4 regions of the Vibrio sp. PID23_8 genome follow, and region 1 is predicted to be linked to each of the others. Evidence: predicted binding sites of a transcription regulator. Region 1 holds the regulator's gene; each other region holds the start of a gene.

Region 1 (8,259 bases):
ATCACGCGAAGCGCAATTGCGGTAGAAGAGAGCGCCAATCCCATTCCAATCACTACGCTGACTTGTATACTTACGCCAAATAGACTGACAAGACTGGCGATCACCCCTGACGTAACAATGACTTGGGCTCCACCTAGCCCTAAAATCGGTCCGCGCATTTGCCAGAGTTTCTTCGGGTTAAGCTCTAATCCAATTAAGAACAACAGCAAGACCACACCCAACTCGGCGAAATGCAAAATAGCATCCACATCGCGAATTAAACCAAACCCCCAAGGCCCGATCATGACTCCCGCAATAAGGTAACCAAGTACCGACCCTAGCCCTAAACGCTGGGCAATAGGTACGGCAATCACTGCTGCCGATAGGAAGATCACGCTGCTTTGTAAAAACTCACTGGTCATCGCCATGCGCACCTCCTTGTGAGCCGATAAACGCTTGCAACGGATTCATCAACCATTGGCGGTATTGCTCTGCATGTTGGTAGCGTTCAATATCGGATACATTGCGCGACCAATAAAGCACCATTGGTTCCATCCAGTGCATCTGACATAACGCGGCAGTTAACTCAAAAGGCTGTAATATCTGTGCCAACGGGTATTTGTTGTACCCCAGAGAACTGAAAGCCTCTTCTTTACCTCCTGTGGTGATGACACTGCGCCAGTATTTCCCCTCAAGTGCGCAGCCATCACCAAATGCGAACCCTTTACCCAATACACGATCCAACCATTCTTTCAATAATGCAGGGCAGGAGTACATATAGAGTGGATGATGGAAAACGATCACATCATGCTCCATCAACAAGGTGTGTTCGTAATTCACATCAATAAAAAAATCAGGATATGCAGCATAAATATCGTGCACCGTAACATGACCAAGTGATTGAATTTTTTTTATCATCACTTGATTGGCTATGGAATTTTGTGGCTCCGGATGAGCGTAAATCACCAGAACCTTTGGTTGTGATGATTTCGGTGTCGATGGTTCAGCAGCCAAATAGTCGTCCTTGCATTGAATTATTAGGGAAAATAATCGTTATCAGTTTGTTATACTTTTTTGTCCTGCACAATGCAATTCATGACCAATAATCGACATTTCTGCCCAATACCCCTACTATTCACCGCGAGACCAATGACTAAGATGCGCTCACCGCGCGAAACGAAGTAGAACTCTATGATTACCTTCTCTGATATCCAGTTACTGCGTGGCGGCAAACCATTGCTTGAGCAAGCCTCTGCGACCATACAACCAGGCGATAAAGTTGGCCTCGTGGGCAAAAATGGCTGCGGTAAATCCACACTATTTGCCTTGCTAAAAGGTGAATTGTCGATCGATGCAGGCTCGTTCAGCCAACCGCAACATTGGGAGTTGGCTTGGGTTGCACAGGAAACCCCTGCGCTTGAACGCAGTGCGTTGGAGTACGTCATTGATGGTGACCGTGAATATCGTGGCCTAGAAGCGCAGCTGCAAAAGGCCGAAGAGGCCGATAACGGCACATTGGTTGCTGAAATCCACGGTAAGATTGAAACCATCGGTGGTTACAGTATTCGTGCGCGAGCCGCTGAACTTCTCGATGGTTTGGGTTTTAGCCAAGCGCAAATGAGTTGGAACTTAACCCAGTTCTCTGGGGGGTGGCGCATGCGCCTGAACTTGGCTCAAGCGCTGTTATGTCGCTCTGATCTATTGCTTCTCGATGAACCAACCAACCACTTAGATTTGGATGCGGTAATGTGGCTAGAACGCTGGCTGCAAAATTACCCGGGCACGCTGCTCTTGATCTCACACGACCGTGATTTTTTAGACCCTATCGTGGGTCGTATTATTCACATTGAAAACCAACAAATGAATGAGTACACCGGTAACTACTCTTCATTTGAAAACCAACGTGCACAAAAAATGATTCTGCAACAAGCCATGTTTGAGAAGCAGCAGAAGCAGATGTCACACATGCAAAGCTATATTGATCGCTTCCGCTATAAAGCATCAAAAGCACGTCAAGCACAGAGTCGTATCAAAGCCTTAGAGCGCATGGAAAAAGTGTTGCCAGCGCAGTTCGATAACCCATTTAACTTTGAGTTCCGTGAGCCAGCTGCCCTGCCGAACCCAATAATGATGATGGACGAGGTCTCCGCAGGTTACGGCGATAACCTGATCTTAGAGAAGATTCGCTTGAACCTTGTTCCTGGCAGTCGCATCGGCCTACTTGGCCGCAATGGTGCGGGTAAATCAACCCTAATCAAACTGCTTTCTGGCGAATTAAAGACACAAGGTGGCGATCTGACTTATTCACAAGGCGTGAAGATTGGTTACTTTGCTCAGCATCAGTTAGAAACGCTGCACCCAGAAGAAACGCCGCTGCAACACATGATGCAGATTGCACCTGATAAAAATGAACTGGAGCTACGTAACTATTTGGGTAGCTTTGGGTTCCAAGGTGATAAAGCACTAGAGAAAGTGGCCCCCTTCTCTGGCGGTGAAAAAGCCCGTTTAGTACTGGCGTTGATCGTGTGGCAAAAACCAAACCTATTACTACTCGACGAACCAACCAACCACTTAGATCTGGACATGCGCCAAGCTCTGACCATGGCGCTACAAACCTTTGAAGGTGCCATGGTGATCGTTTCGCATGACCGCTACTTATTACGCGCGACCACCGATGATCTTTACCTTGTCCACGATCGCCAAGTCGCCCCTTTCGATGGTGACCTGAACGATTACTACAAGTGGCTGACAGAACAGCAGAAAGCTGAGCGTAAAGAAGCGCAAGCAGCACAACCTGCGAAAGACAACGTGAATAGCGCGGCGGCGAAAAAAGAGCAAAAGCGACGCGACGCTGAGTTTCGTAAACAAACAGCGCCAATTCGCAAAACGCTGACACAGTTAGAAAATAAAATGGATAAGTTAGGCGAAGCTCTGGCAAACGCAGAAGAGCAATTGGCAGATAACTCTCTGTATGAAGCCGAAAATAAGGCTAAACTTAACCAAGTGTTAGCACTTCAAGCCTCGAGCAAAGCCGAACTTGAAGAAGCCGAGATGGAATGGATGACTGCTCAAGAAACACTAGAGCAGATGGAGCTAGAGTTTAATCAATGACAACCAAGCACGCAGAATACACACTAACCCTAGAACACCTTTGGCACTTCAGTCTGCAATTTTATGGTGTGCGAGAAGTGAAAGAAGCGTGCTTGTCATTGCAAAACAACTATCACGGTAATGTGAATCTACTGCTGCTGCTCAGATGGCTCGATGAGCAGCAGGTCATCTTCCTGGAGCAAGATTGGCCGCAAGTGCAAAACTGCCTAGGCCGCAGCGAAGCCATGCTCCACTCTTTTCGCGAACTACGTCGCCACCTTAAGTCTCAAGTTAACGATGCCCTGTACCGCGAAGCCCTACAGTTCGAACTGCAACTCGAAAAACAGCAACAATCGGATCTGGTTGATTGCATTAACTCTCTAAAACTCATCAAAAATGACGGTGAACCACTGACTCAAAGATACTGCCGTCAGCTTGGCGGTGAGCACCTCCAACATGCGTTCTCAGCTCCAGTACCGAACATTCAGCATCCATAACTCAGTAAAATATCTATACTAAAGCTATAAAGGATTATATTAATAAGTCTTTCAGCAAACTCTGAAAGTACACGGAAGAGCAGTTAGGTATGACACAATTTTTTGCAGCCGCCGGGATCAAGAACCCGCACCTCCAAACCCTGTTACCACGATTTATTCGTAAAAAAGCACTGTTTACGCCTGTTTGGCAAACCTTAGATACCCCTGATGGGGATTTTCTGGATTTAGCTTGGTCTGAAGCAAACCATCATGCCAATAACAAACCCATCTTCGTCCTCTTTCATGGTCTTGAGGGCTGCTTTTACAGTCCTTACGCCAATGGCTTGATGCATGCTTTCTCACAGTCTGGATGGCTATCGGTGATGATGCACTTTCGCGGTTGCAGCGGCAAACCGAACAAGAAAGCCCGAGCCTATCACTCTGGTGAGGTCACTGACGCGCGTCACTTCCTCGAGTATCTTAACCAACGGTTTCCTAATAACCCTAAAGTCGCGGTCGGTATCTCTCTTGGTGGCAATATGTTAGCAAACTACTTGGCGCAGTATAAAGACGACCCTATTTTGAGTGCCGCGGCCATTGTGTCTGCGCCACTGGACTTGGCTGCGTGCGCCAATCGTATTGAGCAAGGCTTCTCTAAGGTCTACAAACGCTACTTGCTTTCATCACTTAAGCGTAATGCGCTGCAAAAGCACGACTTGATCCATGGAGAACTGGCCCTCTCTTATCGTTCGATCAAACGCGTGACTCGCTTATATGAGTTTGATGATCTGATCACCGCACCATTACATGGGTTCAGAGACGCACAGGACTACTATGAGCAATGTTCGGGATTAAGCAAGCTTCAGCAGATCGCTTTACCGACACTGATCATTCATGCCAAAGACGATCCGTTCATGACCGATGCGGTGATCCCTAAGTTTGTTCTGCCCGATAACATTGATTACCGCCTGTATGAGCACGGTGGTCACGTAGGCTTTCTCACTGGCACAGCATTAAAACCTAAATTCTGGCTTGAAGAAGTGCTGCCCGCCTATTATGAGAGTATCGCGGCGAATCATCTTTCTTCTGTATCCGCACAGCAAACTCTGTAAACTAACCATTCGTCATAAACGTTTGAGGTATTTATGATCATTCCTTGGCAAGACATTGCGCCAGAAACGCTAGAAAACTTGATCCGTGAGTTTGTGCTACGAGAAGGCACTGACTACGGCACGGTAGAAATTTCCCTGCAAGACAAAATCGATCAAGTTAAATCACAGCTGGAGAAAGGAGAGGCGGTCATCGTGTTTTCTGAACTGCATGAAACCGTTGATATTCAGTTAAAACAAAAATTTTAATTGCCGCACATTTTACCGTATTTCACTCCATGACAAGCGCTTGTTACATGCTATAGTGGATTATCAACCGTGCAGCGCCACTTCGCTGCACATTGCCAACGAATAATGGACTTGTTTACCTAAGATTCAGCTGGGTAAGTAATTTTTCGACAAGGTTTGTCATGTCAGCGAAACACCCAATCATTGCAGTTACTGGTTCATCCGGTGCCGGTACTACGACCACATCTGAAGCCTTCCGTAAGATGTTCAATATGATGAACGTCAAGCCCGCATGGGTTGAGGGGGACAGCTTCCACCGCTTTACTCGCCCAGAGATGGATGTAGAAATTCGTAAAGCGCGTGATCAAGGCAGACACATCAGTTACTTTGGCCCTCAAGCTAATAACTTCCCTGGACTGGAAGCCTTTTTCCGTCAATTTGGCCAGGATGGCACTGGTAGTGTACGCCGCTATCTGCACACCTTTGATGAAGCCGTACCTTATAACCAAATGCCAGGCACCTTTACCCCGTGGCAAGGTTTACCTGAAAACAGTGACGTGCTGTTCTATGAAGGATTACACGGCGGCGTGGTCGATGGTGATGTCGATGTGGCTCAGCATGTTGATTTTCTGATTGGCATGGTGCCGATCGTGAACTTAGAGTGGATTCAAAAGTTCGTACGCGATACGCGCGACCGAGGTCACTCTCGTGAAGCCGTGATGGATTCAATCGTGCGCTCAATGGACGACTATCTTAACTACATTACACCACAGTTTTCTCGTACCCACATCAACTTTCAACGTGTCCCGACCGTGGATACGTCAAACCCACTTAACGCCAAAGGCATACCAAGTCTGGATGAAAGCTTTGTTGTTATTCGCCTTCGTGGCATTAAAAATGTCGATTTTCCTTATCTACTCGCTATGATTGACGGCTCATTTATGTCACGCCACAACACCATTGTCGTGCCCGGCGGTAAGATGAGCTTTGCCATGGAGCTCATCGTCAGGCCGATTCTGCAACAGCTCATCGAAACGGGTAAAATTGGTTAAAAACCTCGCGAATAAAGTGTTTACTTTTCATACCGTGATCATGTGCACATTTTTGCTTACAAAATCTCCACCATGGCACGATTAAAATCAAGAAATCGTTTTCGAAAAAGGATACTATTTCTAACCGAAACACAAGAGAGCTTGCAGTATAGAAAAGTATTCTTATTCTAGTAAGCTAATTCGGGCTTAGCTAAAATACGGATAGCGCAAGCGTACCCTGCAGAGGAAGTGATATATTATGGTTCTAGGTAAACCTCAAACCGACCCAACACTAGAGTGGTTTCTTTCACACTGTCATATTCATAAATACCCTTCAAAGAGCACGCTAATTCACGCGGGTGAGAAAGCTGAAACGTTGTACTACATCGTTAAAGGTTCTGTTGCGGTTCTTATCAAAGACGAAGAAGGTAAGGAGATGATCCTTTCTTACCTAAACCAAGGTGACTTCATTGGTGAACTAGGTCTATTCGAAGAAGACCAAGAGCGTACCGCATGGGTTCGTGCTAAATCTCCTTGTGAAGTGGCTGAAATTTCGTTCAAGAAATTCCGTCAACTTATTCAAGTAAACCCTGACATCCTAATGCGCCTTTCTGCGCAAATGGCTCGTCGCCTTCAAGTTACTAGCCAGAAAGTGGGTGACCTAGCGTTCCTAGACGTAACTGGTCGTATCGCTCAGACTCTTCTGAACCTTGCTAAGCAGCCAGATGCAATGACGCACCCAGACGGAATGCAAATCAAGATCACTCGTCAAGAAATCGGTCAAATCGTTGGCTGTTCTCGTGAGACAGTAGGCCGAATCTTGAAGATGCTAGAAGAGCAGAACCTAATTTCTGCACACGGCAAAACTATCGTTGTTTACGGGACTCGTTAATTCCGATTAACGTTTAAAAAATTCAAAGCCACCAATAGAAACATTGGTGGCTTTTTTGTTTTAGAAAAACACTGGATTAGCGCCCTCTATTTTTTTCCGTTTGTGCTCTCAAAGATCTTATCTGCCGATGCGGCAACAAATCCTGAGTACAAGTCACCGTTATCCATTGCGTAGCGCTTAGCAAACTCGTAAAAGCCTCCAGGAATCACTTCAACACCTTCCGTAAAGGCCACTGGCACTTTATCGGCCATGGTCGAAGATTGCTCTAGCAACACCTGTGGCGTACCTTTTACTTCGCCGCCGTTTTCGTTGATGGTGAAGCCTGCTGTGCGTAGGTGGTCGTTTACTTGCTTCACTTCTTGGTGTTGGTTAAGTTGGTTTACGCTCACGGTAAAGTGATTTGCGCCGTAACCATGTGCAGCAAGCCAAGAGGCATACTCACTCTCGTTCGCCAACGTTTGGAAATCAGCGTAACTAATCTCCCACAAACGTCCACCATACAAGAAGCCGCTGCCAATCAGCTTTGAAGCATCAACCTGCTCGACCAGTTTATGAACGATGTCTTGCAGCTCTGGCGAACATTCATCGACCTTCAACTCACTGATAAACACTTTTGGTTGCTTTGGATCTGGGTGCTCAAAGTGTTTTGCCACCAGCTTTTTGCTTTCAAATACGTAGTCACCACAGGCTTTATAACCCACTGTCAAAAATGGTTTCGCCAACGTTTCAATACCGAGGGGAGCGACATTAAACGTACGTAGCGCAATATGGTCATTAATCAAAGGCTCATCTTCTTGTAGAAGTTGATGGACTTTAGCAGCTGAAGGGCAAAGACGTTGAATGTAGTCTTGCCATAGCGATTCAAATAACACATCGGGCGTCATAACGACTCCTTGTTATGAAATGTAGAGTTAGAGATAAGAGGAAGTTGACCGCTCGTTCACAGCCCCAAGGCTGTCCAGAATCACGAACACGCGGTCATCAACCTGTGACGGTATGTGAGGCATTAATGCCAGTCAGTCAACACGCGTTGGGGAGTCTTGAGCTCGCCTTTAGCGTTTGCCAGCGCGCTTTACCGGAATCCTAACTTGGTAAATAGCTCTGGCAGATAGAAGCGGTGATACTTTGTTACCGCTTCGTATTTCTCGATTACAGGCTGACACCTGGGCTCAATGTTGCAGGCAAGACCGTCTCGCGACCTTCCACTGATGCCATTGGGTACGCACAGTAGTCTGCTGCGTAGTAAGCACTTGGGCGTAGGTTACCTGACGCCCCCGGACCACCAAACGGTGCATCACCACTGGCTCCCGTCAGCTGACGGTTGCGATTCACGATACCTGCACGAATGTGGTCAACGAAGTATTCCCACTCTTGGTCGTCAGTTGAAACCAGACCCGCAGAAAGACCAAAGCGCGTATCGTTCGCTAGCTCTACCGCTTTCTCTAGCCCTTCGT
Region 2 (8,259 bases), on a different contig from region 1:
GCTCGTCATATTAGATATTGCGCCTGTCGCTTACGACACCAATCGCCATGACAATGTATTCAATGGTCTGCAAGCTGTACTCAAAGAACAGCCAACAAACCGCCAACAAGCCATGGACATCCTAGCCCAACATATTGAGATAGATGGCGTACGCCAATTCCTGTCGAAATCGTTATATAAACACGGCGAAGCAATGGAATGGCGCTTTAACGTAGCTAGCCTGTTTGATAACTACGCTGACATTATCGGCTGGCAAGAAATTCCCTCTACAGACATTCCGACCTTGTTTGTAAAAGGCGGTGATTCTGACTACCTCATACCAGAGTATCAAACCGCTGTTAAGCGTCAGTTCAAGCAAGCTAAAGCACATATAATCGCTAATACTGGTCACTGGCTACATGCAGAAAAACCCGCAGAAGTCATGCGCGTGATCAGGAAATACATTTCGAGTTAACAAATTCGAACACTCGTGCGAGATTATTAAAATAACCCATCTTGTATTGCATTAACTTTACCGTTTAACAGTGGTATAGTGCGCGCAAGAATTTTCGGCATGAAGGACGACAATGCTCTACGACTATATGGATATGCTCGAGTCAATCGGGCTCGATCTGCTTTTTGCTGCTATCTTCTTTTTCATTGGGATGGCAATAAAAGATGTGCTAAATCAGGGTAATGTACCCGTTTTTGGTCGTCGTATTGTATGGTTAGTTCTTTTCCTAGGCTGTGCTGGATTTATTGCGAAAGGCATGATTCAGCTCAGTTGGGAAGGCTCAGGACTTGGGTAAGCCCTTATCCCCATCGCCAATAATAAACAATGTAAAGGTATAGATTCTATGGCAAGTGTAGGTATCTTCTTCGGTAGCGACACAGGTAATACTGAAGCCGTTGCAAAGATGATTCAAAAACAACTAGGCAAGCAACTAGTTCACGTTCAAGACATCGCAAAAAGCAGCAAAGAAGACATTGATAATTTCGATCTTCTTCTTCTTGGTATCCCTACGTGGTACTACGGCGAAGCACAGTGTGATTGGGATGATTTCTTCCCAGAGCTTGAGCAAATTGACTTCTCAACGAAGCTAGTGGCTATCTTTGGCTGTGGCGACCAAGAAGACTACGCAGAATACTTCTGTGATGCGATGGGCACTGTACGTGACATCGTTGAGTCTAAAGGTGGTACTATTCTAGGTTACACTTCAACAGAAGGTTACGAGTTCGAAGCATCGAAAGCACTGGTTGAAGGCGATGACAGCCAATTCGTTGGTCTATGTATCGACGAAGATCGTCAACCAGAATTAACTGAAGAGCGCGTTGCAAACTGGGTTAAGCAAATCCACGAAGAGATGTGCCTAGCCGAGCTTGAAGGCTAATTAAAGCATTATAGAAAAGACCTCCATCAGGAGGTCTTTTTTTATCTGAATGCTATGAAGCTTCGGAGGCAATCTCTTCTTCCCGATATTGAGGTTTTTTCCGTACATATAGCTTCCGCTGTACTTGCGATACCACATTACCGTCCTTATCTTTAACGTGTGTAATGAACTCTGGAAAACATTTCTCTCCGTTACGGGTGACCTGATAGATCTCTTCTAGCATACCGTCTGTTACTTCAAATTCGGCAAACAAATCACTTTGTCCCGGCTTGATAAAATTGATGCTTGCTTCTTTATCCCAAACATAATATTCCTCACGCAAAATCCCCATAAGCATCAGTGAGTAAATCGGATCGGTGAGTGAAAAAATGCTGCCACCATATTGGGTGCGATTCGCATTTTTATTCCACCAGCAGAGCTTCAAACGGACCTTTACCGTTCGAAAATCATCAGAAATATGTAAGATTTTGATACCAGCCCCCCAAAATGGCGGCCAAATATTGAGCGAAAATTTCACTATCCCTGGTTTATATATCTTAGCAAGTCGCTTATTCATAACCATCCATAGTCTTTGCAGTTCAATGTTATTAATATGTAACTGGTCTGATCTGTAATATAATAGAGCCGTTTCCAATTTACAAAAAGAATCTATTAACCCTTTGAAGTTCGTGGTTTAATGTTCAGTATGCTTCGCCTATAATGGTAGACATATTAAATTCTGTTAAATCGCTGCAGATGATCCAACGGGAAAGTATATGTCAGACAATAATCAGGCGCTGAAGGATGCGGGTTTAAAAGTAACCCTTCCAAGGCTAAAAATTTTAGAAGTACTTCAGCAGCCAGACTGCCAGCACATTAGTGCTGAAGATTTGTACAAAAAGTTGATTGATCTAGGTGAAGAAATAGGTCTTGCAACGGTTTACCGTGTACTCAACCAGTTTGATGATGCTGGCATTGTAACTCGACACCATTTTGAAGGTGGAAAATCAGTGTTTGAATTATCAACTCAGCACCACCATGACCATCTAGTTTGTTTAGACTGTGGCGAAGTTATTGAGTTTTCAGACGAAATAATTGAACAACGTCAGCGTGAAATTGCGGCTAAGTACAATGTCACGCTTACTAACCATAGCTTATACCTATACGGTAAATGTGGTGACGGGACTTGTAAAGATAACCCTGACGCACATAAACCAGCACAGTAATTCTGTATTCAGTTTTGCTCAGTAATGCACTTTAACGTCAGCCCAGGCTGGCGTTTTTATTTGCCCGAAACAAAAAAACGCCAGCTTTTCAGCTGGCGTTTTTTATTCGCAGTTAATTGAGATTATTGATTCTCAATTTTTGCCCAAGTGTCACGCAGACCAACCGTACGGTTGAATACTAGCTTCTCTGCTGAAGAATCTTTCGAATCTGCACAGAAATAACCCATACGTTCGAACTGGAAGCCCTGCTCTGCTTCTGCAGCCGCTAGGCTTGGCTCAACAAAACCGTTTAGAACCACTAGTGATTCTGGGTTAATTGTTGCCGCGAAGTCATTCGCTGCAGCCGGGTTTGGTACCGTGAACAAACGATCGTACAAACGGATTTCTGCAGGCAATGCTTTATCCGCAGATACCCAGTGGATAACACCCTTCACTTTACGACCATCAGCTGGGTTCTTACCTAGCGTATCGACATCGTAAGTACAGAAGATAGTTGTGATGTTACCTTCCGCATCTTTCTCAACGCGTTCTGCTTTGATTACGTAAGCGCCACGCAGGCGAACTTCTTTACCTAGAACCAGACGCTTGTACTTCTTGTTGCCTTCCTCACGGAAGTCTTCACGCTCAATCCATACTTCGCGAGTAAATGGTACTTCACGCTCACCCATTTCAGGTTTGTTTGGATGATTTGCAAGCGTTAGTGTTTCAACAGCGCCTTGTTCGTAGTTCTCAATAACAATCTTAACTGGATCTAGAACAGCCATCGCACGCGGTGCATTTTCGTTTAGATCATCACGAATACAAGATTCTAGAGAACCGAATTCGATCATGTTCTCTTGCTTTGTTACACCGATACGCTTACAGAATTCACGGATTGATGCTGGCGTGAAACCACGGCGACGGAGACCTGATACTGTTGGCATGCGCGGGTCATCCCAACCATCAACCAATTTTTCAGTCACAAGCTGGTTTAGCTTACGCTTAGACATCACCGTGTACTCAAGATTCAGGCGGCTGAATTCGTACTGGTGTGGACGGCAATCAATCGTGATATTTTCCAGAACCCAATCGTAAAGACGACGGTTGTCCATAAATTCTAACGTACAGATAGAATGCGTAATGCCTTCTAGCGCATCAGAAATACAGTGTGTAAAGTCGTACATTGGGTAAATGCACCACTTGTCACCAGTCTGATGGTGAGTAGCAAAACGTACACGGTAAATCACTGGATCACGCATAACCATGAATGAAGAACCCATGTCGATCTTCGCGCGTAGACATGCTTTACCTTCTTCGAATTCACCCGCACGCATTTTTTCAAATAACGCTAGGTTTTCTTCAATAGGACGATCACGATAAGGGCTTGGTTTACCTGGCGCAGTTAGTGTGCCGCGGTATTCACGGATCTGCTCTGGACTTAGCTCATCTACATACGCTAAGCCTTTGTTAATCAATTCAATTGCATATTCGTAAAGCTTATCGAAGTAGTTTGATGAGTAACATACTTCACCATCCCACTCGAAGCCCAACCAGTTTACATCTTTCTTGATAGACTCAACGTATTCGATGTCTTCTTTTTCAGGGTTTGTATCGTCGAAACGTAAGTTACATTGACCCTGGTAGTCCTGAGCAATACCGAAGTTCAAACAGATAGACTTAGCATGACCGATGTGCAAGTAGCCATTTGGCTCTGGCGGGAATCGAGTATGCACGCTAGTGTGTTTACCATCCGCTAGATCTTTATCAATGATCTGGCGAATAAAGTTTGATGGACGAGCATCAGCTTCACTCATCTATAGCACCTCAAAAATATTAGTATTGTCAGAGAAAACAGTACTCCGCAACCAAGGTTGGTTTTGCAGAGTGCATTATTCCTAATGATCCACAATTCTTAGCGATTAGACAACAAGAACCGTCGTTAAAAAAGCAATATTTCGCTACTTCGCTTGAAAGCGGTGTAGATTCAATCCCCTCAAAACAAAAAAAGACCTCCCGAAGGAGGTCTTAATAGAGAGTCTTAAGATGTAATTACGGAAGTTTTACATCTGATAGGTCTTCACCTGAACCGATTGCTTTCATTTCACCAGCAACGATTTCTGCAAGAGGACCAAGGATAACTTGAAGGTTATTTTCACCCAGTTTCACAACACCTTTCGCACCTAGTTTCTTAAGTACTGCTTCATCAGCGATAGAGCGATCTTTAAGAGTTAGACGTAGACGAGTGATACATGCGTCGATAGACGTTAGGTTGTCGTGACCACCTAATGCTTTTAGGTATTGACGAGCTAGGTCACCTTTTTTCGCTTCACCTGCTGGTGCTGCTGCAGGCGTGTCTTCGTCGTCATCTTCACGACCAGGCGATTTTAGGTTGAACGCGCGGATTGCGAAGCTAAATGTGAAGAAGTATAGGGCACCAAAACCTAGGCCGATAGCAAGCAGTACTAGAGGCTTAGTTGCTAGACCGTAGTTCAATACGAAGTCGATAAGACCTGCAGAGAAACCAAAGCCGTGTAGCGTACCAAACATGTTTGCAATTACTAGAGACAAGCCTGTGAACACCGCGTGCATTGCATATAGTGCAGGTGCTAGGAATACGAACATGAACTCTAGAGGCTCAGTAATACCTGTTAGGAATGAACAGAATGCTACTGAGAATAGCGCGCCACCAACTTGGCTGCGTTTCTCAACTGGTGCAGCGAGGTACATAGCAAGTGCTGCACCCGGTAGACCGAACATCATTACAGGGAAGAAACCGTTCATGAATACACCAGCGCTCTTATCGCCGCCAAAGAAGCGGTGTAGGTCACCAGATTTAACGGTTTCAGTTACTTCTTTAACTGTTGCAGTGATTTCTGGAGTGACAGAGTTTGCGAATTCAAATGTGTGAGCTTGACCAACAACTAGAGTCTTAGCTAGAGAAGGGTCAACACAAAGCTGTTGTAGTGCAGGAAGTGCTTGACCAGCTGCTGTTGCGCCAGAAACTATAACTTCTTGACACGTACCCATACCGAACCAGAAATACGAGTTTAATACGTGGTGTAGACCTACAGGGATAAGCGCACGGTTAAGTGTACCGTATACAAACTGACCGATAGCGCCAGATGTTGATACCGCGTGTGCTAGAGCGTCAAGACCAGCTTGAATTGATGGCCAAACAACACCAGCGATTGCACCTGCTACTAGCGCGAAAAGACCCGCCATGATAGGTACTAGACGTTTGCCAGAGAAGAATGCCAACCACTCAGGAAGACGCGTCGCATGGAAAGCGTTGTAAGAGTGACCAGCGATAATACCAGCAATGATACCACCAAAGAATGACATATTTACGTCAGCATTGATTGTTGTTGCTGTTGCTGTAATTACAAAGTAAGCCACGGCACCAGCTAGACCAGCAGCACCTTGACCATCTTTAGAAAGACCGATCGCAATACCTAGACCAAAGAGAAGTGGAAGTTGACCGAAGATCGCACCACCCGCTTGAGCCATAAATGGAATATCTAAAAGGTCGCCTTGACCCAAACGTAGTAAAAGCGCTGCAACTGGAAGCGTTGCGATAGGAAGCATAAGTGCTTTACCTAACTTCTGCGCGTACCCAAGAATATTCACCTTAAGTTCCCCCTATAGGATTTTATGTTTTGTTGAAGACTTATTTCAGTCGTTCAATTTAGTTCGCACCAGTTTATGATATTAATTTTGCTCCGCAAATTAAAACCTCATTGTTTGTGATCACAATCACCAGAAATCGCCCAATAGAAAGGTTTTTGCTAGCGAGATCATAAAACTTATTTTATTATACGAAAAAATGGCGTTTTAACGATAAAATTCTCGCACTATATGCAAGAAAGAATCAGTGTTATTTTAGTCTCTCAACAGGCTAATCGCAGTAGCTTTGCTCTGAAAAATAATAACAACAAGCAATTAATTCAATATTTTTCAAATGGTTACAATGACAATAACATTAATAAAACGCGACTTGCTGTATGTGACCTGTTATCTAAATCAGTGATACAAACTAAGTAATCCATAGGATTCACTCGTACATCATCTAGATAACAAGGCAGAAATTGAATTCTAATTTATAAGGACTCGCTGAATATGTACGCGCTAAGTAACTGTAAAATCTATACCGGTAGTGACGTTCTCACCCACCATGCGGTTATCATTGAAAACGATCAGATACACTCGGTAGTGCCTGTGACTCAATTACCAGAGACTATTGAAGTTAGAGATTTAAACGGTGCAAACCTAAGCCCAGGCTTCATAGACCTTCAGTTAAATGGCTGTGGTGGCGTAATGCTTAACGACGAAATCACACCAGAAACCATGCAGATTATGCATAACGCGAACTTAAAGTCTGGCTGTACGAGCTTTCTGCCTACCCTTATCACTTCATCTGACGAAGACATGCGTGCTTCAATCGCAGCAGCTCGCGAATACCACAACCAATATAAAAACCAATCACTAGGCCTACATTTAGAAGGCCCTTACCTTAACGTTGCCAAAAAAGGCATCCACAGCGTTGATTTCATTCGCCCATCAGATGACGGCATGATTGATCTTATCTGTGAAAACGCAGACATCGTTGCAAAAGTAACATTGGCACCAGAACAAAACGATCCTGAGCACATCTCACGTTTGAAAGCGGCTGGCATCGTGGTATCTATCGGCCACACGAATGCAACCTATGCTGAAGCGCGTGAAGGCTTTGAAGCAGGCATTACCTTTGCTACACACCTGTTTAATGCGATGACACCAATGGTGGGTCGTGAACCTGGTGTTGTGGGCGCTATTTACGATACGCCTGAAGTTTACGCAGGCATCATTGCAGACGGTTTCCATGTTGATTACGCGAACATCCGTATTGCGCATAAAATCAAAGGTGAAAAGCTTGTTTTGGTGACCGATGCCACAGCTCCAGCAGGTGCCGACATGGATCACTTTATTTTTGTTGGTAAGAAAGTATATTACCGAGATGGTAAGTGTGTTGATGAAAACGGCACACTAGGCGGCTCAGCTCTGACAATGATTGAAGCAGTTCAGAACACCGTTGAGCACGCGGGCATCGCTTTAGACGAAGCTCTACGAATGGCTACGCTTTATCCAGCTACCGCTATCGGTGTTGAGGAGCGTCTTGGCCGAATTCGAAAAGGTATGGTGGCAAACCTAACTATTTTCGATCGTGACTTCAATGTAAAAGCGACGGTTGTTAACGGACAATACGAGCAAAATTAAGCATGAATGGCGGACAGATTGGTAATGTAGATTTAGTAAAGCAGTTGAACAGTGCTGCTGTTTATAGGTTGATCGACCAACAAGGTCCTATCTCCCGCATACAGGTAGCCGATGTAAGTCAGCTTGCTCCAGCAAGTGTTACCAAAATAACCCGTCAACTTTTAGAGCACGGTCTAATTAAAGAGGTCGCGCAACAAGCTTCTACTGGTGGTCGCCGAGCTATCTCGTTGACCACTGAAGTGAAGCCATTCCACTCTATCGCCATTCGATTGGGCCGTGACTATGTTCAGTTCTGTTTATACGATCTGGGCGGAACGGCTTTAGTTACCGATCAGCACGAACTTCATTACTCAAATCAAGCTGACTTGATTACAGGGTTAATTGAGTTATTGAAAGGTTTTCGTGATCGTTGCCAAGATAAGATTGATCAGCTCATTGCAATTGGTATTACC
Region 3 (8,259 bases), on a different contig from region 1:
ATCTTGCCATTGGTAACGATTGTGATCGTAAGTGATGGAAGCGAATGACGGGTATTGTTCGGAGTAGAAGCCCCAAGGGTCTTGTTTGTGAGGAAGTCCTTCCCCATTTGGACCTTTGAGTTCAAATTTATATTGTACGCCCTCTTCCAAGCCAGGAATGAACAAGCCCCAAATACCGTAATCCAGACGCTGCATTGGGTGACGACGACCGTCCCACTGATTGAATCCACCCACTAAGCTGATTGCCGAAGCGTGAGGTGCGTAGACAAGGAAACGAACACCAGTGATATTTTCACCACCTCGCTCTAGTGTCACAAATTGTGCACCCATGTAGCGATACATCTCTTTTGGTGTATGCAGATGTTCGTATTCTTGATAGATATTATGGTACTGGTAAGGGTCGTCAACAAGCTGTTCTACGCCATTCCAGTCTACCGCAAGTTGATAGTGAGTCAGATGTAAATCGCGCTTTTCTTTTAGGATAAAACCACTTTCGCCTTTGCGATCCAGTTCCACACGAGGCTCACCACTGATCACCAACTCAACTTTGTCAGCACCAGGCATCCAAACGCGTAACGAGCCTTCACCGTCATCAATGAATGGACCAAGCGACGCAAATGGGTCTGAGTAAGCCGCCTCAGCAAGTAATTCATAAGCGCGTTGGTAGTTTTTCTTTACCTTAGTTTTCAATTTATTCTCCCTAGCACCGATATTCTCCATAAAGATTTTGAACATCGAGTTTCCACAGCCAAACGTTGTGTATTCACAAAAGACATGGCTTTATTCAAACTTCGAATAAAACGCCGTCAAAAAACAAAAATGCCCGCTATTGTTGCGGGCATAATAACGGTACTCCATCCTAACGGATTGTGCCGATTTAATGAGTGACCTAGGCTATAGTTTCATACCTTGACGGAATTAATTTCATTGGTACTTAGGTCACCTTTCTCAACTTATTTACTTGCTTTCGCGCGTACTTCAGTAAGGCGTCGAGATATACGGTTTACGTATTCACGACTGAATATTTCATCAAGGTTCATCGACAGTTTACGACGCCAGTTTGGATACTCATCTACCGTACCAGGAATATTGACCGGTTGGTCCATTTCTAGCCAGTCTTCAAGTTGCACACTAAGCAACGCAGAGTCACCGGCAGCAACATGCAGTTGCAGTGCTTCACTTAAGAAAGAATCCATAGGCACATACTGCGCATCATGACCGATACCTTCCGGTAAGTAACCATGCCAACGAACACTATCTAGAATACCCTGTTTGCACTTAAGGCGATCGCCAAACAAATCTTCTAGCTGCTCTTCATCTGGATACAAGCCAATTTCACGCCCCATTTTCAGGTCATCACAATGCCAAAAACCACGTAGAGTTGGCATATCGTGCGTACAAAGTGCCGACATAGATTGTTCAGCATAGTGCTTAGGTGAAATAAAACCACCATCCTCTTTTGAGGTTTCGAAGAAGAAGACTTTGTAAGAATGCACGCCTGCATCACGAAGAATGTCGACGATTTCATCTGGTACCGTACCTAAATCTTCACCGATAACAGAACACTGATAACGGTGTGACTCTAGCGCCAAAATTGCTAGCATGTCTTCCACTGGATAGTACAGGTAAGCACCTTCTGTCGCCTTCTCGCCTTTTGGAATCCACCACAGACGCAAAAGACCCAGCACATGGTCAATACGTAGCGCACCACAGTGCTTCATGTTTGCACGTAGCAGCTTGATGTACGCATCGTAGCCTGTTGCTTGCAGCACTTGTGGATTTAGCGGAGGTAGACCCCAATTTTGGCCTAGAGGACCAAGAACATCAGGTGGCGCACCAATGCTCGCATCCAACACTAGGTTTCCTTCATCCGCCCAAGTTTCACTACCAGAATCCGCAACACCTACCGCTAGGTCGCGGTAAAGACCGACAGACATGCCTTTCTCTTTGGCCAGTGCTTGCGCTTCTTTGATCTGGCTGTCTGCGATCCATTGTAAATACATGTACAAGTGAACACGGTCTTGGTTATCTTTAATGTATTTCTGAGTCTCCACAGAATTAAATGTGCGATATTTCTCAGGGAATACCGGCCAGCCCCACACGCTTGAATCTTGAGCATGCAGTTCACCGTGTAACGCATCGAATGCGGCTTGGTGAAGTAGGCTTTCGCCACCTAGCTCAACGAACTCTAAGAATGCACGAGCACGAACCGTGTTCTTATCTAGATGGCGTGCTTTGAACTCACTAAATAGTAGCGGTAGAACGCTCATCTTGAGCTCAGACACTTCGGTGTAGTTGACCCAGTGTGATTCTCGCGCTTTTTGCAAACGTTGTTGGAAATCCGCATTACCAACGTGCTGCTGCGCCTCTTTACTTAACGCGAACTCAGGTACTGAACTTACGTCGATATACATGATGTTCAGCCAACAGCGAGAAGATGGGCTGTATGGGCTTGCGGCTTCTGGGTTCGCAGGGAACAACGAGTGAATTGGGTTCAAACCAATGAAGTCACCGCCACGAGAGGCAATGTCACTCACCAACTGCTTAAGATCGCCAAAGTCACCGATACCCCAGTTATGCTGAGTGCGTAGCGTGTAAAGCTGGATGCTTGGGCCCCATAGCTTTTTATGCTGGTTGAGATCTTCTTGTTTGAAACACGCTTTTGGTGTGACGATCAACGACATTTCATAAGGCGTCTTACGGCGCTTACGGATAATGATCAGTTTGTGGTAACCCCATGCCAAGTTCTTTGGCAATGCAAACACTAGAGGGCCACCCTCAGCACGTTCGTCACGAACAATTTGAGACTGAAGATAGCCTTCAAGTACCTCTCCTTGTTCTGTTTCTAAACGCCAGCTAAATTCACTCTCGCGAGCACTCGTACCTAGGTTTAGTTCCACTTCGACTGGCTCGCCGTCGCGTAAAACAAGAACTGGGGCTAGTACGTCTTTCTTATGCTTTTTCTCAGCAGAAGCCACTAGCTTCTCGTCGCTGCTAGTATCGTAGCCAAGTGAAGTGAGCAAACGGCGTAATGTTTCTTCAGAAACTTTTGCCTCGTCTCCCCACGCGCTGACGTAGCTATCAGCCAATCGCGCCATGTCTGCGACTTTCTTTAATGCTGTTTGTTCTTTCATCGCTTTCTCCGAAGGTAATACCAACACCTTCCATGTAGGGTCTTTTTTTATCGATAATTATTTAAAAATGCCAAAGGTAGCGCTCGGCTACCTTGGTCTTAACTGGGCTTTGTTAACGCTTTACTGCTTCAAGTTTCCAGATGTTGTTCACATAATCTCGGATTGAGCGGTCTGATGTGAACTTACCAACTAGGGCAGTGTTAAGAATGGCTTTCTTAGCCCAGCCAGCTTGGTCTTTGTATTGTTTGCCCATTTCTTCATGCGCTTTCACATAAGATGCGAAGTCAGCAAGACATAGGTACGGGTCACCACCATCAAGTAAACTGTCGTACGTTGCACGTAGTAGACCTGGTTGACCTGGCGTAAACTCATCACCTGTTAGTAGGTCTAGAGACGCTTTTAGTAAGTGGTCAGCATTGTAGTAGTCGTAAGGGTTGTAGCCAGCTGCTTTAACCGCTTTCACGCCCTCAACATCAAGACCGAAGATATAGATGTTTTCATCACCCACCTCTTCACGAATCTCAACGTTCGCGCCATCCATCGTACCGATAGTTAGTGCACCGTTAAGAGCCATCTTCATGTTACCTGTACCCGATGCTTCCTTACCCGCTAGCGAGATTTGCTGTGAAACATCTGCCGCAGGGATGATGATCTCGGCCATGCTCACGCGGTAATCAGGGATAAATACCACTTTAAGCTTGTTACCGATGCGAGGATCGTTGTTGATCTTATCGGCAACCTTGTTCACTGCGAACATAATTTCTTTCGCTAGGTGGTAACCTGGTGCTGCTTTCGCTGCGAAGAAACATACGCGTGGCTCACATTCAAAACTAGGCTCGTTTAGGATGCGGTGGTATAGAGATAGAATGTGTAGCAGATCGAGATGCTGACGCTTGTACTCGTGCAGACGCTTGATTTGAACGTCGAAGATAGCATTCGTATCAAGTTCGATACCCATGTTCTCTTTCACCCAATTCGCGAGGCGCTCTTTGTTCTCTTTCTTCACTGCCATGAATTCTTTTTGGAATTTCGCGTCAGTAGCGTACTGAGCAATACCTTCAAGTTGCTCTAGTTTCGCTGGCCATTCTGAACCCACTTTCTCTGTGATTAGCTTAGAAAGGCCTGGGTTACAGAACTTCAACCAACGACGAGGCGTAATACCATTCGTTACATTATGTAGACGAGTTGGGTACATCTCGTGGAACTCTGGGAATAGGTCTTTCTTAACCAACTCAGAGTGAAGCGCTGCTACGCCGTTTACCGCGTAAGAACCGATGACACATAGGTTAGCCATGCGAACCATGCGGTTGAAACCTTCTTGAATGATAGAGAGCTTAGCTTGCTTCTCACCGTCACCAGGCCACATCGATCGAACTTCTTGTAGGAAGCGGTGGTTGATTTCAAAAATGATTTCCATATGACGTGGAAGTAGACGCTGGATTAGCGACTCTGGCCATGTCTCTAGCGCTTCTGGTAGTAGCGTGTGGTTGGTGTACGCGAACGTGTGAGAGCTGATTTCCCAAGCCGCTTCCCAAGTAAGACCTTTCTCGTCCACTAGGATGCGCATTAGCTCAGGGATAGCAATCGTTGGGTGCGTATCGTTTAGCTGGATAGTCTCTTGCTTCGGCAATTCCGCGAGCGTGTAACCTGCTGCTTCGTGGCGACGTAGGATGTCGCGCACAGACGCTGCTGAGTGGAAGTACTGTTGCATTAGACGCAGTGTTTTACCTTTCTCGTGGTTATCGTTCGGGTAAAGCACTTTGGTGATGTTACCTGCGTCGATCAGCGCGTGTTGCGCTTCGAAGTAATCACCATTGTTAAAGCTAGCTAGTGAGAATGGTGCAATTGCCTGACATTCCCAAAGACGTAGAGGGTAAACCGTATCTGATTCGTAACCTACAATAGGTAGATCCCAAGGCATTGCTTTTACAGACATGCCAGGAACCCATTTACGAACTTCTTTACCGTTCACGTTGACCACTTCAACGTGACCATAGAAGCCGATTTCTTGTGCGAGCTCTGGACGAGCAATTTCCCATGGGTAACCTTCAACGCCACGCCATGCGTCTGGCGCTTCTTGTTGACGACCATCTTTGAACGACTGCTTAAACAGACCGTATTCGTAGTGCAGGCCGTAACCTACGGTTGGGAATTCTTGCGCTGCACATGAGTCCATGAAACATGCCGCTAGACGACCTAGACCACCGTTACCCAATGATGGGTCACGCTCTTCTTCTAGAAGGTCTGTTAGGTTGTGACCTAGTTCAGCCATTGCTTCAGTGATCTCTTCGTAAAGGCCCATGCTGATTAGGTTGTTACCAGTCAAACGACCGATAAGGAATTCTAGTGAAAGGTAGTTAACACTTTTCGCATTCTTAATGCGAGGATCTTCTTCTGTGGCCAACAAATCGCATGTTGTGAATTCAGCCAATGCGCGCCCCATTGCTAGATACCAAGCGCGGCTATCTGCATTTTCAATCGTATGTGCGTAAGTGACAGATAGATGTTTCTTCACGCTTTCTTGGAACGACTTCTTGTCAAATTGTTTCTGTTGAGTAGGTTTCATTAAGAAATTCTCACGTCTTGTAGTAATTCATCTGCCATACATCGTGCATTTCCCTAGGTGAAGAAACATCCTCCTGCATCTCCTCACTGATAGGAGTAGGGGCTAGGGCGTAGGGGGGGGAGCATTGCAAAGTTAGTGATCTAAATCTCAACACAGCAGTCGATCCTGCCCTTGCTAGTGATTCAGATCACAACCAATTTAGAGAAAGAGTAAATTTTATTCATGACGTTTTTTTAATTGACCTTTTTACTGGGATGTAAAAACTGTCTTATCGATCACATTAAAATATTTTACGCTAATGGTTTTTCTGTAAAAATCGCGCAACCCAATCTACACGAGACTAACAAAATCAACATTTAGGTGATTAAAATCACAAAATTAGGGCGTAGATGAGCAATGTTTACTCAGTTCTTAAGAATTAGGAAGTGGATCAAAGTAAATAGCATTTCTCATGTCGTACCATTCAAAGCGACTCGCCACCCTAACATTTTTTGCACACAATCAAAATTTGGTCGTGTGGGTCTGTTTCTAGTTTCGCTAGCTCAAAAATTTAAGGACAGAATTAACAATGTGGATTCCATCTAAACTCACTCGCCCCGGCCGCTTACACAATGCCATCGTCCGCCCACGAGTGTTGGACTTACTACAACATGCGCCTTACTACAAACTGGTTTTGTTTCGCTCCCCTGCTGGTTACGGCAAAACAACCATGGCAGCTCAATGGTTGTCAGATAAGCCAAACGTCGGGTGGTATAGCATCGACGATAGCGACAATGATGGCTTCCGTTTCGTCAATTACTTACTACAAGCTTTAAACAAAGCAACCAATTACAGTTGCTCTAACGCTCAAAAGCTGGCTGAAAAGCGTCAATTCTCTTCTTTACGCTCTTTATTTAGCGAAGTTTTCGCTGAGATGGAAGATTTTCAGTACGAGTGTTATATCGTTTTAGATGATTACCATCTGATCGCCAACGACGAAATCCATGAATCGATGCGTTTTTTCTTAAAGCACATGCCAGATAACCTCACGGTGGTCGTGACGAGTCGTGCTAACCCACCACTAGGGACTGCTAACCTACGAGTGCGTGACCTGATGATCGAAATTGGCAATGAGCTGCTGGCATTCGATACCGAAGAAACCACGCGCTTTTTTAACCAACGCATTGCCGATGGCATTGATGAAGATATGGCAAACAACCTACGCGGTTACGTAGAAGGATGGCCATCGGCATTGCAGCTCATTGCACTACAAGCACAGCATCAAAACCGTACTCTCGCGCAAACGGTAGAGTCAGTTTCTCAGTTTAATCACGCTCATCTATGGGATTACTTAGTTGAAGAGGTTTTTGACCTACTCGATAACGAAACCCGTCATTTTCTCATGCAAGTGTCGGTTTTGAACCACTTCAATGATGAGCTGGTGTTCGCGTTGACTCAACGTGAAGATGCATTAGGCATGATTGAATCGCTCAACCGATACGGTCTTTTCATCTATCCATTAGAAGGCGAGCAAAACTGGTTCCGTTTCCATAATCTGTTTGGTGAGTTTTTATCTCATGAGCGTCTTGCTCGCATTCCTCAGCAAGAAAAAGACTTACACCGCAATGCCGCCGTAGCGTGGCTAAACCAAAAAGCACCACATCAAGCGCTCCATCATGCACAGAAATCCTGTGACATAAGCTTAATCATTGAAATTCTTAACGAGTTTGGCTGGAAGATGTTTAACCAAGGTGAGTTGGCCACTCTCGAAGCGGCAATTAACCAACTTGATCGTGAGCTGCTGTTTAGTCACCCTAAATTAACCATGCTACGTGCTTGGCTAGCGCAAAGTCAGCATCGCTATAATCAAGTTGGCAAGCTACTAGCAGAGGCAGAAAAGGAACACACTAAGCGCAAGATCGAATTAGACTCTGGCTACCAAGGCCAAGCCAATGCCCTACTTGCCCAAGTTGCCATAAATAGTAACCAGCCAGAACGCGCGCTTGAACTCGCTGAACTGGCGTTGAGCCAGCTAAGTTCAACGATATACCGTAGCCGTATCGTTGCAACCTCAGTCGTAGGTGAAGTGAATCATGTGCTTGGTCAACTAGACCGAGCGTTGCCGATGATGCAACAAACTGAAAAACTGGCACGCCAATATCAGGTATACCACCAAGCACTTTGGGCGATCTTGCAGCAAAGTGAGATCATGATCGCGCAAGGTTACGTTCAAGCAGCATTCGAATTGCAAGATTCCGCCTTCCGCTTGATTGAAGACCAACAACTGCAGCATGTTCCTTTGCACGAGTTCTTGCTGCGTATTCGTGCGCAAGTTTTCTGGTGTTGGAATCGTCTAGATGAAGCCGAAGAGTGTGCGTACAAGGGTCTGCAAATCCTGGAAAACCATTCACCAAGCAAGCACTTACACAGCTATTCTATGCTGGCACGTATTGCAATTGGCCGTGGTGAACTGGACAAAGCGGGCAAGTTCATTGAGCACATTCAACACTTGATGAATCAATCGACTTACCACGTCGATTGGACAGCAAATGCCTCACTGTCGTTGATCCTTTTCTGGCA
Region 4 (8,259 bases), on a different contig from region 1:
GTGAGCTGACCACTATTACGTTCCTCAAATTTAACGAGGGAAATGGGGGTTGGCTAAGACACCGACAACAACGAGACATCAGTATGATTCGTATTAATGAAATTAAACTTCCTCTGGATCATGAAGAAGGCGCGCTACTCGACGCGATTACTAACAAACTTGGCATTGATGCTGAGAAAGTTATCTCTTTTAACGTCTTTAGACGCGGCTATGATGCTCGTAAGAAAACCAATATTCATCTTATTTACACGCTAGACATCATCATTGAAGGTGATGAATCTACACTGTTAGCTAAGTTCGAAAAAGATCCACACGTTCGTCAAACGCCAGATATGGAATACAAGTTCGTGGCGAAAGCACCTGAGAACCTAACAGAGCGCCCAGTGGTGATTGGTTTTGGTCCCTGTGGTCTGTTTGCGGGTTTGGTTCTCGCGCAAATGGGCTTCAACCCAATCATTGTTGAACGTGGTAAAGAAGTACGTGAACGTACAAAAGACACGTTCGGCTTCTGGCGCAAGCGCACACTAAACCCTGAATCAAACGTACAGTTTGGTGAAGGCGGTGCTGGTACGTTCTCGGACGGTAAACTATACAGCCAAGTAAAAGATCCAAACTTCTACGGTCGTAAAGTGATCACAGAGTTTGTGGCAGCAGGCGCGCCAGAAGAAATCCTATACGTAAGTAAGCCACATATCGGTACCTTTAAACTGGTTACGATGATCGAGAAGATGCGTGCGAAAATCATCGAACTAGGTGGTGAAATCCGTTTTAGTACGCGTGTAGATGATCTGCATATGGAAGATGGTCAAATCACTGGTGTGGCATTATCAAACGGTGAGGTGATTAAATCTCGTCACGTTGTGTTAGCGGTTGGTCACAGTGCACGTGATACGTTTGAAATGTTGTACGATCGCGGTGTTTACATGGAAGCAAAACCGTTTTCGGTGGGCTTTCGTATCGAGCACAAACAAGCGATGATCGATGAAGCACGTTTTGGTAAAAATGCGGGGCACCCTATTCTTGGAGCAGCAGACTACAAACTGGTTCACCATTGTAAGAACGGCCGTACGGTTTACAGTTTCTGTATGTGTCCGGGTGGTACAGTAGTTGCGGCAACCTCTGAAGAAGGTCGTGTGGTAACGAACGGTATGAGCCAATACTCACGTGCAGAGCGCAACGCAAACAGTGCAATCGTTGTTGGTATCTCACCAGAAGTGGATTACCCAGGTGATCCGCTAGCTGGTATCCGTTTTCAGCGTGAACTCGAATCAGGAGCTTACAAACTTGGTGGTGAGAACTACGACGCACCAGCACAGAAAATCGGTGATTTCCTAAAAGGTCGCGATCCAAGTGCACTAGGTGATGTCGAACCGTCATTCACTCCGGGTATCAAGTTGACTGATCTCTCAAAAGCACTACCTGCGTTTGCAATCGAAGCTATTCGTGAAGCCATTCCAGCATTCGATCGTAAGATCAAAGGATTTGCGTCTGAAGATGGTCTCCTAACTGGCGTGGAGACACGTACGTCATCTCCAGTTTGTATCAAACGTGGTAAGGATTTCCAAAGCGTGAACGTAAAAGGATTCTTCCCAGCAGGTGAAGGTGCAGGTTACGCCGGTGGTATTCTATCTGCAGGTATCGATGGTATTAAAGTGGCCGAAGCGGTTGCTCGTGATATCGTAGAAGCGATGCAAAACGCATAATTTAATCGCCTGTTAAGACGTCTAAAGCCAGCCTAATTTGAGACTGGCTTTTTTATTTCATTCTGCATAGCTAATTGTTTATGGTGCGCATTTTTATTCTGATGCAGCTCTGACTCGACTTGCACTCAAGCTTTATACACTCTTCGATTTCCCCCTAACTTGGTTTGCCTTTTACATTATATAAATATTCAGCGGTGTATTAATTGCTCCGTCTTATGTATCAATTCAGATAAAGAACAATAGACTAAGCCTATAAATAAAATTGCTAATTTCCATTTAGTAAAATCAAGAAATTAGACGACACTTATCTTAAGGCAGCAATAACGTGCCGATAAGGAGATTAAGAATGCACTCACTAAAAGTAAAAGATTACATGACGTTACAAGCAGTGTCCTTCACCGCAGGTATGTCGCTTACGGCGGCGCTTAATAAGGTGATGCAAAGTGTTACTCTTGGTGGTCCTGTTATCGACGAGCATGAAAAAGTCATTGGATTCCTCTCAGAGCAGGATCTTTTGGATGAACTGATTAAAACCAGTTACCACTGTCAGGATACGCATACGGTTCAAGAATGCATGCACAAAGATGTGTTGTCCGTCTCTCCAGAAATGTCGATCATTGAGTTGGCCGATATGATGAAGGTGGGGAAACCTAAAATGTATCCAGTGGTGGATGATACAGAGAAGCTTGTTGGCATGATCACTCGACGTGATGTGTTGAGGGCCATCGGAAAGTCGCTAGATGAATGCTTCCAACATCCCGTTTAGAAGCAAAACAATGTAGAGACAAGATAGAAAGGCGCCTCGGCGTCTTTTTGTCGTAAAGGAAGGATATGTCCACACAAGATGCCAAGTTTGTTCAAGGTTCTACCATGCGCCATATCTTGGTGATGTCCGGCGCAGGCTCGGTGGGGTTGATGGCACTGTTTGTTGTTGATTTACTCGATATGCTGTTCATCAGTATGCTAGGACAAGTGGAACTTGCTGCTGCGGTTGGTTTTGCTGGAACGTTAATTTTTTTCTCTACCTCAGCCTCTATTGGCACTTCTATTGCGATGGGGGCACTCGTTTCTAAAGCCATTGGTGCGAGAGATCTTGACCGTGCGAGGTTAATGAGCGGTAGTATCATGCTGACCGCTTTTATGATCAGCGTGGTCATCACCATTGGCATGTTTATTCACATTCCAGAGTTATTAGCCGCTATCGGTGCAAAGGGAGTGACTGCTGAGCGTGCACAAGCTTACCTCCATATTCTTTTGCCAAGCGCACCAATACTCGCACTCGGTATGTCTGCGGGTGCGGGACTTCGTGCTGCTGGCGATGCAAAGCGATCCATGTGGGCGACGTTATCGGGTGGCATCATCAATGCGATTCTTGATCCGTTATTTATCTTTGTTTTTAAATGGAACGTCGAAGGTGCTGCTGCTGCGTCGGTGATTGCACGCTTTACCGTATTCGCCGTTTCCTTCTACCCTTTGGTGAAAGTGCATCAATTGGTTGCTTTTCCTCGTTTTAATTTTGTTAGAAGTCACCTCAAAACTATCTTGGCGATCGCTATCCCTGCCATTATCACTAACACCGCCACACCGATTGGCAACGCGATAGTAACCACCTACATCGCTCAATTTGGTGAAGGCTTTGTTGCAGGATTTGCGGTGATAGGTCGTCTAACCCCCGTCTGTTTTGCTGTAATTTTTGCGTTGTCAGGTGCCGTTGGGCCCATCATTGGTCAGAATTTTGGTGCAGACCGCATAGATAGGGTTAAGAAAACGCTCACCGATTCGTTGTTTGTCACAACGGTGTACACTCTGGCGGTATGTCTCTTGCTTTATCTGTTGCAAGATTACATTGTTACGATGTTCAGCCTTACTGGTGATGCAGCGATCATCGTCGCCGCTTTCTGTACTTACGTAGCGATTAGTTTTGTTTTCAACGGAACCTTATTTGTGGCGAATACCTCGTTTAACAATTTGGGTCGGCCGTTGTACTCAACCGCATTGAATTTGGGGAAAGCAACGCTTGGCACGCTGCCTTTTGTTTACTTCGGCGCACAGTGGTATGGCGCACTTGGCGTGCTTTATGGACAAGCTGTGGGTACCGTTATATTCGGTGTTTTGGCTTTGGTTGTGTTGAACAAGCACATTAAAGATTTGATGCAGAATTTTGGCGAAGAGTTGGTGGAAGATGATCCGGCGATGACCTGCGTAATTACTTCTCCATTCTGTTCCCATGATGCGATGTTGATTGAAGAAATTGCAGCGGCGGTTGAAGAAAAAAACGATAATTAGTTTGCTATATTCATGTAATTGATGCTTGACCTTAGACCTAACTCTAAGGTTTATCCTTATCTGTAGGTAAAGTGTTATTACTAATAAGGAAAGCGAACTATGTGTACTAAACATCAAGGTTGCCAATCAGGCAAAATCAAAACAGCGGTGCCAATTAGTGCAGCTGAATCTTGCTGCTCACCTGCAAAACCTACGTTGACAATTTCTCAAGCAAGCGTGACTGCCTCTGGGGATTCTTGTTGCAGCGGTGGCGGCAGTTGCAGTACCGATCCCGCTGATGAAGAAGGCTCTGCCGAACCCGTCAAATCGTCAGTTCGCAATAGTTGGCTAGTCTCTGGTATGGACTGCCCATCGTGCGCACGAAAACTTGAAAAAGCGGTCGCTTCTGTCGAAGGCGTCGTCCATGTCAAAGTACTATTTGCTACGGAAAAGCTGGTTGTTGATTTTGACAATCATGCTCTTGCATCGGCGATAGAACAGACTGCCCTACAAACTGGTTTTCCACTGAGTTCGACTGATGCCCCTAAACAAAAAATGGAAAATAAAGGTTGGTTTGGCATCATTAAAGACAATATTCAGATTCTCTCTATAGCAGGTGCAATGGCATTTGCAGGCATTATTTCAGATTTTGAACCGCAGTTAAGTACATGGATCTTTACGTTGACCTGTTTACTTGGTTTGTATCCCGTTGCGCTGAAGGCGGTTAAACTGGCTCGTAGCGGAACCCCGTTTACCATTGAGACGTTAATGAGTGTTGCTGCACTTGGTGCGCTGTATCTTGGTGAAACCGCAGAAGCGGCGATGGTGTTATTGCTTTTCCTTATTGGTGAAAAGTTAGAAGCGTACGCATCCTCTCGCGCTCGAAGTGGTGTACAGGCTCTGATGGATCTGGTGCCAGAAAACACCACGCTGATGGTTGGAGGACAGCGCAAAGAAGTGCCAGCCTCACAACTTAAACCCGGTGACGTGATTGAAGTGGCCCCCGGTGGTCGTATGCCTGCTGATGGCCTACTGCTGACTCTTGCTGCAAGTTTTGATGAAAGTGCGCTAACCGGAGAATCGGTTCCTGTTGAACATGGTGCTGGCGGTAAAATCATGGCTGGCGCTGTGGTCGTTGACAAAGTGGTTCAAGTTCAAGTCACTTCACGCCACGGCGAAAATGCCATTGATCGTATCTTACATCTGATTGAAGAAGCGGAATCGCGTAAAGCACCTCTTGAACGTTTTTTAGACAAATTTAGCCGCTGGTATACGCCTTTAATGATGCTGGTATCACTGCTCGTCATCATCACTCCTCCTTTGCTGTTTGCGCAGCCATGGGAAACCTGGGTATATCGAGGATTAGCATTGTTATTGATTGCATGTCCATGTGCTTTGGTGATCTCAACGCCAGCGGCGATCACCTCTGGTTTGGCGGCTGCCGCAAAGCGTGGCGCATTGATCAAAGGCGGGGCTGCACTCGAATTACTTGGTCGAGTTGAGTCGGTAGCATTCGATAAAACCGGAACGTTGACACAAGGTAAACCACAAGTCACGGATGTCGTCGCATTGGGTGTGAGTGAAGATCATCTATTAAGTCTCACGGCTGCAATTGAAATCGGTTCTAGTCACCCATTGGCGGTTGCGCTTGTAAACAAAGCGCAAGAGCAAGGTATTACTATCCCTGAAGCAACAGACAAAACCGCACAGGTGGGCTCTGGTGTTACCGGTATGGTAGGGGGCAAACTGGTGCAAGTGATCTCACCTTCAAAGGCGGATTTTCCATTATCGCAGGAGATCGAGCAGCGAGTGGCCAAACTGGAAGAACAGGGTAAAACCGTCGTTATTGCACGTTATGATCATGATGTGTTGGGTGTGATTGCTTGGCAAGATACATTACGCGAAGATGCGGAGCAAGCCGTCGCAGCGCTGAAGAAACTGGGTATCTCTTCCATCATGCTAACGGGTGACAATCCTCGAAGTGCCGAGTCTATTGCGGATCAAATAGGTCTGGATTACAAAGCAAGTTTGCTGCCTGCTGATAAAGTCCATTATGTCGAGCAGCTCTCTGGTCGCCACACCGTTGCAATGGTCGGTGATGGTATCAACGATGCTCCAGCGATGAAGGCCTCGAGTATTGGTATTGCAATGGGCGGTGGTACTGACGTTGCGTTAGAAACCGCAGACGCAGCGCTCACCCACAACCGCTTGGTCGAACTTCCGGTAATGATCGAACTTTCACGAGCTACTTTAAACAACATTCATCAGAACGTCGCATTAGCGCTTGGTCTGAAAGGCGTGTTCTTGGTGACTAGTTTGTTAGGTATCACAGGGTTGTGGGTAGCGGTATTGGCTGATAGTGGCGCAACTGCGCTAGTTACATTGAATGCATTAAGACTGCTTCGCTTTAAATCTAAGCAAGTTCAATAACTTAAATATTAGCCCGAGGTGCTCATTGTCTTGGTTTTTTATTGGTTACGAAACACACTGGACTCTTGGATGATTGAATTTAAAGGGCGTCATTTTCTATGCAACAAATTGGGTGCAACAAAATGACGTCCCCGCTCACAAAGTGTGACTTGATCCGATTTTATTTGAAAGTTTAAGTTTATTACATTGTTTCATTGTGACTGTGATCACTCAACATTAACAAAAGGTTCGCTACAGTGCTTCTGTACCCAACAACTTATTAATGAGCTTATTGTTTACAAAATAAGCCAAAAAGGAGCGACTTATGTCTCAAGCTGTCTTCCACTTAGGTGTTACTGAAGCCGATCTTAATGGTGCGACTCTTGCTATCATCCCTGGTGATCCGGCACGCGTTCAAAAAATCGCAGAACAAATGGACAACCCAGTATTCCTAGCAAGTCAACGAGAATACACACTATACCGTGCAGAGTTAGATGGTAAGCCTGTGGTGGTTTGTTCTACAGGTATTGGTGGCCCATCGACTTCTATCGCGGTTGAAGAGTTAGCGCAGCTTGGCGTTCGCACTTTCCTACGAGTTGGCACGACAGGTGCTATTCAACCAAACGTAAATGTAGGCGATATGATTGTAACGACCGGATCCGTTCGTCTAGATGGCGCGAGCCTACATTTTGCTCCAATGGAGTTCCCAGCAGTAGCAGACTTCGAAATTGCAACAGCGATGAAAGCAGCAGTTGAAGAGTCTGGTGCTACCGTTCATATGGGGGTGACAGCTTCAAGTGATACTTTTTACCCAGGCCAAGAGCGTTACGACACTTTCTCTGGTCGTGTGGTTAAGCGCTTCCAAGGCTCTATGCAAGAGTGGCAAGACATGGGCGTTTTGAACTTCGAAATGGAGTCTGCAACGTTGCTAACTATGTGTGCAAGCTCAGGTTTGAAAGCAGGTTGTGTGGCGGGGGTCATTATCAACCGTACACAAAAAGAGATTCCAGATCATTCAACGCTGAAAGAAACGGAAGCTCGCTCAATTAAAGTTGTAGTAGAAGCGGCTCGTAAGATGCTTTAAGTACAACTTAATTGGCATTTAATCAAACGGGAAAAAACCAGAGGCTCGCCTCTGGTTTTTTCTATCTGCAGAATCTTATTTTGCCTGATTACGTGCAATAAAAAAGCAGCGAGAACGCTGCTTTTTTATTTGAACTCAAATGGTTAGATTTCGTCAGAGCCGCCTGCGGCTTTGAACCACGCACTCAGATGCGTTTTGAGATCTTTCAGTTCATCCGGGCCAATCAATGCTAAGCCCAAATCTTCTGCACGTGTAATATCATTATGACGTAACGGGCGGAAGCTCACGAGCATTGCTCGAGCTTGTAGGCCACCTAATAGATCACGCAGTGATTCTAGCTTGTACAACGTATCATCGCCGTCATCACGCATGCCTTTGGTTTTACATTCAATGATGTGCAGTTTGTTGTTAACGACGGTCGCAACATCAAGTTCATTACGAACTTCGCTTTCTCCGAGTTTGCGATAAACCTGCACATTCAAAGAACGGTCTTGAATCGTTGGCATGGTGTCTTGAATTTGCTTAACCGTGCTGTGAACTAGCGTCTCTAACCATTCACCATTCGAGAAACGGCGTGCATCTTCATCAGAAAAGGTGAGTACCCCGTTTTCGTAGGTCGCTATTTGCGCTTCGACCAAATCGGTCAGCAGCATGTTCAACTCGCGGTAGCCTTGTTGCTTCTCAGAAAGTTCAACATCCAACTTTTGCTCTTTGCGACAAGTGGTTGCTAGATAGTTCAGCGTCGCAAGGCCTGGGCCAAGCTCTAACGCGTTCGATGCCCAACGCTCCCCAAGCTCG

Evidence for each region. The regulator CRP, encoded in region 1, controls carbon source genes, mostly activating them, when cyclic AMP is high. The targets are predictions, from matches to a motif close to TGTGANNNNNNTCACA.
Region 2: a site for CRP is predicted at 6,297-6,312, ahead of nagE (N-acetylglucosamine-specific PTS transporter subunit IIBC). Genes of this name have one in related genera too.
Region 3: a site for CRP is predicted at 6,060-6,075, ahead of malT (HTH-type transcriptional regulator MalT). Genes of this name have one in related genera too.
Region 4: a site for CRP is predicted at 6,594-6,609, ahead of udp (uridine phosphorylase). Genes of this name have one in related genera too.

The regions. Positions count from the first base shown of each region.
Region 1 is NZ_LIXE01000011.1:11,121-19,379, forward strand. Features, by position in the region: gene kefB (glutathione-regulated potassium-efflux system protein KefB) at 1-407, opposite strand, end outside; gene kefG (glutathione-regulated potassium-efflux system ancillary protein KefG) at 391-993, opposite strand; gene AK966_RS15910 (ABC transporter ATP-binding protein) at 1,171-3,090, shown strand; gene AK966_RS15915 (TIGR02444 family protein) at 3,087-3,566, shown strand; gene AK966_RS15920 (hydrolase) at 3,656-4,657, shown strand; gene AK966_RS15925 (YheU family protein) at 4,691-4,903, shown strand; gene AK966_RS15930 (phosphoribulokinase) at 5,065-5,934, shown strand; gene crp (cAMP-activated global transcriptional regulator CRP) at 6,173-6,805, shown strand; gene AK966_RS15940 (DUF1338 domain-containing protein) at 6,892-7,689, opposite strand; gene astD (succinylglutamate-semialdehyde dehydrogenase) at 7,955-8,259, opposite strand, start outside.
Region 2 is NZ_LIXE01000002.1:346,251-354,509, forward strand. Features, by position in the region: gene AK966_RS05450 (alpha/beta fold hydrolase) at 1-454, shown strand, start outside; gene AK966_RS05455 (DUF2788 domain-containing protein) at 567-788, shown strand; gene fldA (flavodoxin FldA) at 837-1,370, shown strand; gene AK966_RS05465 (DUF4442 domain-containing protein) at 1,423-1,926, opposite strand; gene fcrX (ferric iron uptake transcriptional regulator FcrX) at 2,126-2,575, shown strand; gene glnS (glutamine--tRNA ligase) at 2,698-4,368, opposite strand; gene nagE (N-acetylglucosamine-specific PTS transporter subunit IIBC) at 4,604-6,181, opposite strand; gene nagA (N-acetylglucosamine-6-phosphate deacetylase) at 6,671-7,807, shown strand; gene AK966_RS05495 (ROK family protein) at 7,810-8,259, shown strand, end outside.
Region 3 is NZ_LIXE01000005.1:83,883-92,141, forward strand. Features, by position in the region: gene glgB (1,4-alpha-glucan branching protein GlgB) at 1-735, opposite strand, end outside; gene malQ (4-alpha-glucanotransferase) at 954-3,134, opposite strand; gene AK966_RS10780 (glycogen/starch/alpha-glucan phosphorylase) at 3,247-5,700, opposite strand; gene malT (HTH-type transcriptional regulator MalT) at 6,269-8,259, shown strand, end outside.
Region 4 is NZ_LIXE01000001.1:366,920-375,178, reverse strand. Features, by position in the region: gene AK966_RS01645 (NAD(P)/FAD-dependent oxidoreductase) at 84-1,703, shown strand; gene AK966_RS01640 (CBS domain-containing protein) at 2,050-2,469, shown strand; gene AK966_RS01635 (MATE family efflux transporter) at 2,535-3,989, shown strand; gene AK966_RS01630 (zinc/cadmium/mercury/lead-transporting ATPase) at 4,089-6,398, shown strand; gene udp (uridine phosphorylase) at 6,703-7,461, shown strand; gene AK966_RS01620 (DUF1887 family protein) at 7,605-8,259, opposite strand, start outside.